Regions from separate parts of the Salinicoccus sesuvii genome, predicted to be linked through region 1. Evidence: predicted binding sites of a transcription regulator. Region 1 holds the regulator's gene; each other region holds the start of a gene.
What was found. The regulator Rex, encoded in region 1, represses fermentation and respiration genes when NADH is low (regulators of the CRP and FNR family bind a similar motif). The targets are predictions, from matches to a motif close to TTGTGAAATATTTCACAA.

Region 1 (2,205 bases):
ATCTGTTCACTATAGGAGGGATGCTGGTAATCGTGTTCTGCTAGCCATCTGGTTGTGGCGTTCATTTCCTCTTGGGTATACAGTAGATCGGCGAAGGGTCGCATCATTTCATCCCTTACAGTCTGAGTGGATTCAAGTGTCATCTGCTGGGTAAGGTATCCAATTGCAATACCCTTCGGAGTTGTGATTCTGCCTTCTTCAATACCGAGTTCCCCGGCCATCATCTTCATTAATGTCGTCTTGCCGGCACCGTTTTTGCCGACGATACCGACTGTTTCACCTTTTTTTATTTCAAGGTTTATATTTGAGAAAATCTGGTCTGTACCGAAAGACTTTCCTACATTTCCTAATTGCATTACTATCATATTAATTCCCCCACTCCATTCAATTTTACAATAAATGAGTCAAAAAAACGATGAAATTAAATGACAATGACTACACTATGAAAATGGAGATATGCTATAATATACCAACAGAGTGCAATAGAAGAGGTGTGGGACATTTGAATAGTAAAAAGAAAATCCCAAACGCAACAATGAAACGTCTTCCTTTATACTATAGATTTTTCAAGAACGCCGAAAAATCCAGTGTAGATAGAGTTTCCTCAAGAGAGATCAGCGAAGCACTGGATATTGATTCAGCCACAATTAGGAGAGATTTCTCCTACTTTGGTGAGCTCGGCAGGAAAGGTTACGGCTACAATGTCAAGAGCCTGCTGAATTTCTTCATGGAGCATATCCAGGGTAACGAAGTGAGGAACGTAGCGATCATTGGTGCAGGGAATTTGGGCAGTGCATTATTAAACTACAAATTCAACAACATAAATGATAGAATGAATGTGGTAGCTGCTTTTGATAGTAATGCTCAGATCGTCGGGACATCCATCAATGGCACGGCAGTATATCATTCGGATGAGCTTGAAGATCTGGTCAGTCAGCACGGCATAGACGTCGCGATACTCACCCTGCCAGCTGAAGTCAGTCAAAATATGGCTGAGCGTCTGGTGGAAGCGGGTATCAAAGGCATACTCAACTTCACGCCGATCAGATTGAACGTAAGTGATGAAATCTATGTCCATAATATAGATTTGAGCGTTGAATTACAGGCACTATTCTTTTATATGAAACATATCTAGGAGGGATACTATGCTCGAAACATTAATGCCGGTGACGCTGATGGCAGTAGGCCCGACAAGTATGATCGTGATTGCTGTTGTAGCATTGATCATATTCGGACCTAAAAAATTGCCTCAATTCGGACGCGCAATGGGTTCAACTTTAAGAGAATTTAAAGATGCAACCAAAGGTCTCGCCACTGATGATGATGACGATGACGACGAACGCGATAAGAAACAACAACCAAAGAAGATCGAAACAGTCGAAGTTGAAAAGGTTGAAGAAACTAAAGTATAAAGATCCAAAGGGGTGGCGAAAGCCGCCTTTTTTTTGAAGAGGTGAAAACGAATTATGAACGACTCGGAAAAAAGGGAGATTACCGAGCATCTGGATGAATTGAGAAAGCGGCTACTGATTGTCATGTACTTTTTCGTAGGTGCATTGATCATCGGTTTTTTCCTGTCTAAGCCATTGATTTATCATATGCAGAATGCTCCATGGACACAAGCAATACAGATGCATGCATTCCAGGTAACGGATCCATTGAAAATTTATTTAATGATTATCGTTGTCATCGGTTTCGTTATTGTGCTGCCAGTAATTCTCTATCAACTCTGGGCATTTGTTTCTCCGGGGTTATACAGTAATGAGCAGAAGCTGACTTTGAGTTATATACCGATTGTCATGATCCTGATGCTACTCGGTATGGCTTTTGGTTATTTCGTTCTTGTGCCCTATATCATCCAGTTCACGTTCGAATTATCCGAGGACATGGGTATCGAAACGACGATTGGAATCAACCAGTATTTTGGCTTCCTTTTCAGGACGGTGTTGCCATTCGGAATCATATTCCAGATGCCGATTCTAGTCTTGTTCTTAACCCAGCTAGGACTATTGACGCCATCCTTTTTGAAGCAGAACAGAAAATATGCCTACTTCATTTTGTTGGTGGTCGCAGCGCTTATTGCACCACCGGATGTGATGACGCATGTCATGATTACTATACCGATGATTATTCTTTATGAAATTAGCATCTACATTTCCAAAATCGGCTATCGTAGATATCTGAAAGCAGAGCAAAAAGCACTAG
Region 2 (2,205 bases), on a different contig from region 1:
CACCGACACCAAATCCATCCATGTAGAGCACTGTATCGAAAGTATTATCAAGCTCAATTTCATAGAAGTTGCCGCATAACGCCATTATATTGGGCGTAGAATGGCTTTTAGCCACTGAGACCATCTCTGGAACCAGCTCAACTGTAGTAATGCTTTCAGCATGGGCAGCCAAGGTGCGGGCTAACCTGCCGTCCCAGGCACCGAGTTCGAGTATATTGCCAAGCGGTTTGCCAAGCTGCTCTTTTATATCTTTAGCAAAATGTTTTTCGTAATCAGTGATTTCGCCCTCTTGCCTCAGTATGCGATACTGTGTTTCATAAAACTTCTCTGCCCAATTTTTTGTCATTCTTATCTCCTCCTGTAATTTGTTCTAAACTACAGGTTTGAAATCAGATACAATAACCACATTGTATTGCCACCTTTCAATATCCGTATCTATATCCCTTTCATATAGTTGTTATCGCTAATATCATAATTATACTTTCTAGCATGCCATATAGCTACAACATTAGTCCCTATGGCAAATAACGCCCCTATAATCAAGAATACATTGCCCCACCACACAAAATCCAGCCAATAATTGAAGATAAACAATTGGATAGAAAGTAACAAGGCAATCACAGCGATATTTCTACCGTATCTGGTCATCCCAAAAATCCCCTTCATACGCACTAGTGAGTTCAAAGGTATATAGAATCAGAAAAAAAGCAGTGGGTATTGAAATGATTATAAATGCAACGTGAACCTGCCATGTCACACTGAAAAAGGATGGTAGAAACATGATCAAGCTCATTAAAAAAGTAATAAGCATGCTTTTCTTCATATATCTACGCGTAAGATACTGTTTCTCCCCACAGTAGGGACAGGTCATACTGCGATCAAACGAAAATTTGAACGACTCTCTCAGTTTATCTCCGATTGTCCAGCGGTTTCCGCAATGCGCGCATCGTGTCATCTCCCAAAACCTCCTGAAAATAAAGAAATCTTCTATAATCCTATTTATTCCATTATCTCATAATAATGGGTCGGAACTCAATTATATAGACGATAAGTTGTCACAAATTTATAAAAATAATATGTGAATTTATTCACTATAGTGCTATACTAAACTTGTGATTAATTGAACAATAACTGGAGGAGTTATTATGTTAAAGGATCGAATCGCGAGAAATGAGGCATGGGAAGGGTTCGTAACAGGTCAATGGAGCGAAAAGGTGGATGTCAGAACGTTCATCCAACTCAACTATACGCTATACGAAGGTACAGATGAATTTTTGGCGGGTCCTACTAAAGCAACGGAGCATCTATGGAAACAAGTAATGGAATTGTCGAAAGAGGAACGCGAACGGGGCGGTATGTGGGATATGGATACAAAGGTCGTCTCCACCATTACTTCCCATGGGGCAGGCTACCTTGATAAGAAGCTGGAAACGGTTGTCGGTTTTCAGACTGAAAAACCATTCAAGCGATCTATGCAGCCATTCGGTGGTATAAGAATGGCAAAAGCGGCATGTGATGCTTATGGATACGAACTGGATAAAGAGACTGAAAGAATTTTTACGAACTACCGTAAGACCCATAATCAGGGCGTATTCGATGCCTACTCGAAAGAAATGATGGCATGTCGCAAGGCCGGTATTATCACTGGTCTTCCCGATGCCTATGGACGCGGTAGAATCATCGGAGACTATCGTAGAGTCGCTCTGTATGGTGTTGATTTCCTCATGACCGAGAAAAAGAAAGAATATGACAGCATGACGAGCGTCATGACTGAGGAGATCATTCGTCTGCGTGAAGAGATGTCGGAACAGTATCGTGCACTTTCAGAACTCAAGAGTCTGGGTGAGACTTACGGTTTTGATCTCTCCCGTCCAGCACGTGATTTCAAGGAAGCAGTCCAATGGACATATCTTGCATACCTCGCAGCTGTCAAAGAACAGAACGGTGCAGCGATGAGTCTAGGTCGTACATCAACTTTCTTGGATATATATGCATCCCGTGATATCGAGGCAGGAATGCTCACCGAAACCGAGGTACAGGAAATCATAGATCACTTCATCATGAAACTACGTCTCGTGAAATTTGCCCGCACCCCCGATTATAATGAATTGTTTTCTGGCGATCCGACCTGGGTGACAGAGTCCATTGGTGGTGTCGGCATCGATGGCCGCCCGCTTGTAACGAAAAACTCATTCCGTTTCCTGC
Region 3 (2,205 bases), on a different contig from region 1:
TAAATCCGAGTGACCAAGGAACAAACTGGAATAATACCGTTGTAGCAACACCAATTGTACAGACAATCCACATAACGTTGTTGATTGATGCCATATAAGAGAGCAGTGGTGTTTTCTCACCGGGATGTGCTTTTTTCCATCTTGCGTAACGCATCAGCTGACCGACGGCAGAAATCCATGAACCGACAATGACTAGTGCGAGACCTATATAGAATAAGACATGTGCTTGAAGTGGTGCATAGAAAGTATAGAGAACTGATGCTTCATTCGTAGCAATCATTGCTGCAGCCATCAGTGTACCTACGGTCATGACGAAATAACCGATCCATCCGAGCTTTCTTTCAGTATCAGTAAACGCCCCGCAAGTTTTTGATAGGGAGGCAATCTGATATCCCATAATGAAGTATGTCGTCATAACCAGAGCAAGGATGACACCGTGGAGCGTAAGTAATTGATAGTACCCAATACCAAACGGCAACTCGAACTGCCCGGATCGAACCAATGTCTGGAGTAATCCGGCAGTACCGCCGATGGCGAGCGCAAAGATGACCCAATACATATGTGCCATGACCAGCTTGGCATCTTTTCGAGTGATGGGACCTGCATTTCTAACTGTTCTATTCAACTACATCCACCACCTTTATCATTGATATCATATCGGCATGTCCAACACCGCAGTATTCGTTGCAGATGATCAGGAACTCACCGGTTTTATTGAAATTGGCAGTATATGTCGAAACAAGACCTGGTTCCACCATCATATTGACATTTGTACCTGCGACAGAGAAGCCATGAATGACGTCTTTAGTTGCTGCCTGTATTCTGACACGTGATCCTTTTGGAATCTCGACTTCACGTGGCTCATACATGAACGCGCTGGCTGTGAAGTATAAGTCGTAGTCGTAGTCTCCAGAATCGGATTCATATAATCCTGGATTGCCAAACCGCGAGTCACTTTCCACAAAATCTGGATTGATTGTCTCTATGCCACTTGCTGCTGGTGTGTGACCTGCATGTACAGATGATATACCGAGTATAGCCAGGAAGATGGCAAGAGAAGCAGATCCAAGTGTCATCCATATTTTTTCGTACTTGTGCATTAGTTGTTCCTCCTTACATTCTTTCCATGAATAGCATGAATATACCGAACCAGCTGACTACCATCAAAGCGCCGAGTGCCAGCACCATAGCAAGTGTACCGCGGAGATCGAGATTATTATGATCGTCTTCATGAGGTATCACCGGTTTATTTTTATTGGACATTTCTTCACTCCTTGAACGTGACTTTATAATGTTGATGATACTGAATATGTTCTCGAAAAAAAGTGATAAAAATCACATTTTATGATAAAATTTACTTAGGAAGTCGGGGTGAGGATAATGGAAAGCAACACTCTATTTAGACCTTTGGAGATTATTGGACTACTCAAATCGCATGGGAAAAGTACGAAGGTGAATAAAGGGGAATACATCTACCATTCTGGAGATCGTGCAGGATGGATACATATGGTCATCGAAGGGGAAGTATTTATCAGTAGGATGCATGAAGAGGGCAAGGAACTCGTCACAAGCTTGCTCGTCCAGGATGGGATATTTGGGGCCACTTCTCTTTTTTGTGGAATAAAGGAGCACACTACCTACGCACGAGCAAAGACGGATTGCGTTATCCAAAGTTTCGAGCGAGAGAGTTTTGAGATGAAAATATTGTCTGATCAAGCGCTGATGGCGGAGTGGATGCAGTGGCTAGATATCGATGGTAGTCGCCAGGCCACAAAACTCAGAGATCTTTCCATGTATGGCAAGAGTGGTGCACTAGCATCCATACTGATCCGGTTATGTAATTCCTTTGGCACTAAGACTGGGCAAGGGATTACGATCACAACACAGTTGACCAATCAGAATCTTGCAGCCATGTGCGGAACTTCAAGGGAAGGGATTAATCGTATGATGACTGAGTTGAAGCAAGAAGGGATACTGTCAATCGACCGCAAACAGATTACAGTGCATGATATAATAGCGCTGAAAAAGCAGGTAAACTGTGAGAACTGTTCGCTGGATATATGCCAGATATTTTAGATGAGATAATCAAGTGTTTTTTGTTTCTTTTTTTGGGGTAGTATGCTAATATATTCGTAACAGGAATATCTGGGAAGTGCGTGATGTGTTGAATTATATTTTGACCTAACACTTTTTTTAACGGGAGCC
Region 4 (2,205 bases), on a different contig from region 1:
TAGTTAAACCCGCCTCCTGATAGGGAGGCGGGTTTTTTCAAGCATCAGTTTATTCGTCCTCCAGTTTTCTGATGTACGCCTTGAGCTTCTCTTTGTCTTCTCCGGTCATTTCAGGGTATTTTGGGTCAATTTTCCGAAGCAAGTCGACCATGATCTCATTGACGAGACGACGAGTATGCCACGCGTCGTCTGCAGGCAGGACATACCACGGAGCATAGTCGGTAGAAGTTTCATTCAACATGTCCTCGAATACCTTCTGATAATCGTCCCAGTATTCCCGTTCCTCGACATCAGAAAACGAGAATTCCCACTGCTTATCCGGGTCTTTCATCCTTGCAAGCAGACGGCGTTTTTGTTCATCCTTAGACATATGAAAAAAGAATTTCACGATGTGGATATTGTTCTGATGAAGATATCTCTCGTAGTTTCGTATCTGTTCAAAACGCAGTGACCAAAGTGTATTGTCGTCTGCGCCTTCTGGATAATCACCTTCCGATAATACGTCATGGATGCGAGGCGCAATGACTTCTTCATAGTGCGAACGGTTCAGTATACCAACTTCACCATGAGCGGGCAGGGCGTCGTGCAGGCGCCAAAGATAGTCGTGCTTCCGCTCTGTTTCAGTCGGCTTACCGAGCGTGGTCGTCTTCAGTCCCTGGGGGTTGAGGTTCGAGAATATATAACTGATGGCTTCATCTTTACCCGCAGCATCAAGCGCTTGCAGTACAACTAATATACCGTGTTTCTCTTCAGCATTCATTTTGAGATGAAGATCTTTAAGTCTTTTTACAAGTGGGGGGATGATGTCATTTCTAATGTCTTCGTTATCGTGCGACTTGTTTTCACTGGTCTTGTAGTCACTCAGACGAATTGTGTTCTCTCCGGTTAGTCGATAACTATCGAGATTCATATGCATCCGCTCCTTTTCAACGTTGTACCCATAGGCGGATAAATTAAACGCGAAGTGCATTCAATTGAATATTGTCACTGAATGTTCAATCATTCACATATAAGTGATGATTCAATAGCATAGTTATATGATACATTAAAGATGTATAAAAAATACATCTTTAAAAGGAGTGTTAGCATGGCTGTGGTCAATGAGAAAATGTGGGTCAGCGATATCGTTAAGGAGATTCCTAAAAGTGCAGATATATTTAGAGAGAAGAGAATTGATTACTGTTGTGGCGGCAGGATATCCCTCGCAGAAGCGGTTGATGCACGCGGGCTAGATCTAGAGGAAGTGCTCAAAGAGATAAGCGGCATCGATCAGCATGAAGGTAGTGGCATCGACATGAGGTACTTGGACGAGGCTGCTATCATTACCTTCATCCAAAACAGGTATCACCGGGAGCTTTTGAATGAACTTTCGGCACTGACACCTTATATCACTAAAGTGGCGAGAAAACATGGTCCGAATGAGCCGCATTTAGTAAGACTAGAAACGCTCTATAAGACGCTAAAAAATGAGATGGTTGCCCATACGTCAGAGGAGGACAGGAATGTGTTTCCACTCATCAATAGATTCATGCAGAATCCGACGTCAGCGCTCGTAGAAACCGTCAAGCCGCATGTCAGTGCACTCGAATCGGAGCATGAGGTGGTGGGAGATATATTAAAGGAAATGCGAGACATTACGGATGATTTCACCCCTCGCGGATCGGCATGTGGCACATATCAGCTTGTCTATGCCAGACTGGAAAAACTCGAGAAAGATACGTTCGACCATATTCATCTCGAGAATAACGTACTGTTCGAAAGGGTACGGAGTGTCATTTAGCCTTAAATTTGTTTGAATATTCCGTTAATGTTATAATTAACAAAAGGGGTGTGATGAATGCGTAAACATTATAATCAGTATGACCCACTACTAGGATACCGCGAAAATGACTATGAGCCTCTGCAGTTGAATGTTCAAAAAAGACCGGATTCAATAATAGAGTTCATACTTTGGGGAATGTGGTCTTTCATTAAACACCTGATCATCCGCTAGAAACACATAAAAGGGAAGGCAACATGCCTTCCCTTTTAGTGTGCCGCTGTTTTCTGATTTCTACGATACGTTATGTATGTTGCCAGTATAGCGGTAGCTGCTAGGAACCAAAAGGGCAAAGCACCTGGATGAATACCGATGTGGGAAGTACCACCCAACTGATCAAGTACAGAAATTAACAATAGCGCGTAAATGTTAAAAAGCAGATAAAA

Region 2: the regulator Rex is predicted to act here: its motif matches at 1,077-1,094, upstream of pflB (formate C-acetyltransferase).
Region 3: the regulator Rex is predicted to act here: its motif matches at 1,324-1,341, upstream of ACFOJ8_RS06925 (cytochrome c oxidase subunit 2A).
Region 4: the regulator Rex is predicted to act here: its motif matches at 992-1,009, upstream of ric (iron-sulfur cluster repair di-iron protein).

What each region holds. Positions count from the first base shown of each region.
Region 1 covers NZ_JBHRWV010000010.1:4,568-6,772, forward strand. The annotation lists gene ACFOJ8_RS12065 (ABC transporter ATP-binding protein) at 1-365, opposite strand, end outside; gene ACFOJ8_RS12070 (redox-sensing transcriptional repressor Rex) at 503-1,135, shown strand; gene ACFOJ8_RS12075 (twin-arginine translocase TatA/TatE family subunit) at 1,146-1,412, shown strand; gene tatC (twin-arginine translocase subunit TatC) at 1,467-2,205, shown strand, end outside.
Region 2 covers NZ_JBHRWV010000009.1:196,562-198,766, reverse strand. The annotation lists gene ACFOJ8_RS11555 (class I SAM-dependent methyltransferase) at 1-346, opposite strand, end outside; gene ACFOJ8_RS11550 (hypothetical protein) at 436-648, opposite strand; gene ACFOJ8_RS11545 (TIGR04104 family putative zinc finger protein) at 632-955, opposite strand; gene pflB (formate C-acetyltransferase) at 1,146-2,205, shown strand, end outside.
Region 3 covers NZ_JBHRWV010000007.1:223,445-225,649, reverse strand. The annotation lists gene ACFOJ8_RS06935 (b(o/a)3-type cytochrome-c oxidase subunit 1) at 1-568, opposite strand, end outside; gene ACFOJ8_RS06930 (cytochrome c oxidase subunit II) at 618-1,100, opposite strand; gene ACFOJ8_RS06925 (cytochrome c oxidase subunit 2A) at 1,114-1,263, opposite strand; gene ACFOJ8_RS06920 (Crp/Fnr family transcriptional regulator) at 1,381-2,076, shown strand; RNA gene ssrS (6S RNA) at 2,140-2,205, shown strand, end outside.
Region 4 covers NZ_JBHRWV010000006.1:3,335-5,539, forward strand. The annotation lists gene ACFOJ8_RS05595 (PPK2 family polyphosphate kinase) at 50-910, opposite strand; gene ric (iron-sulfur cluster repair di-iron protein) at 1,088-1,780, shown strand; gene ACFOJ8_RS05605 (hypothetical protein) at 1,838-1,993, shown strand; gene ACFOJ8_RS05610 (hypothetical protein) at 2,029-2,205, opposite strand, start outside.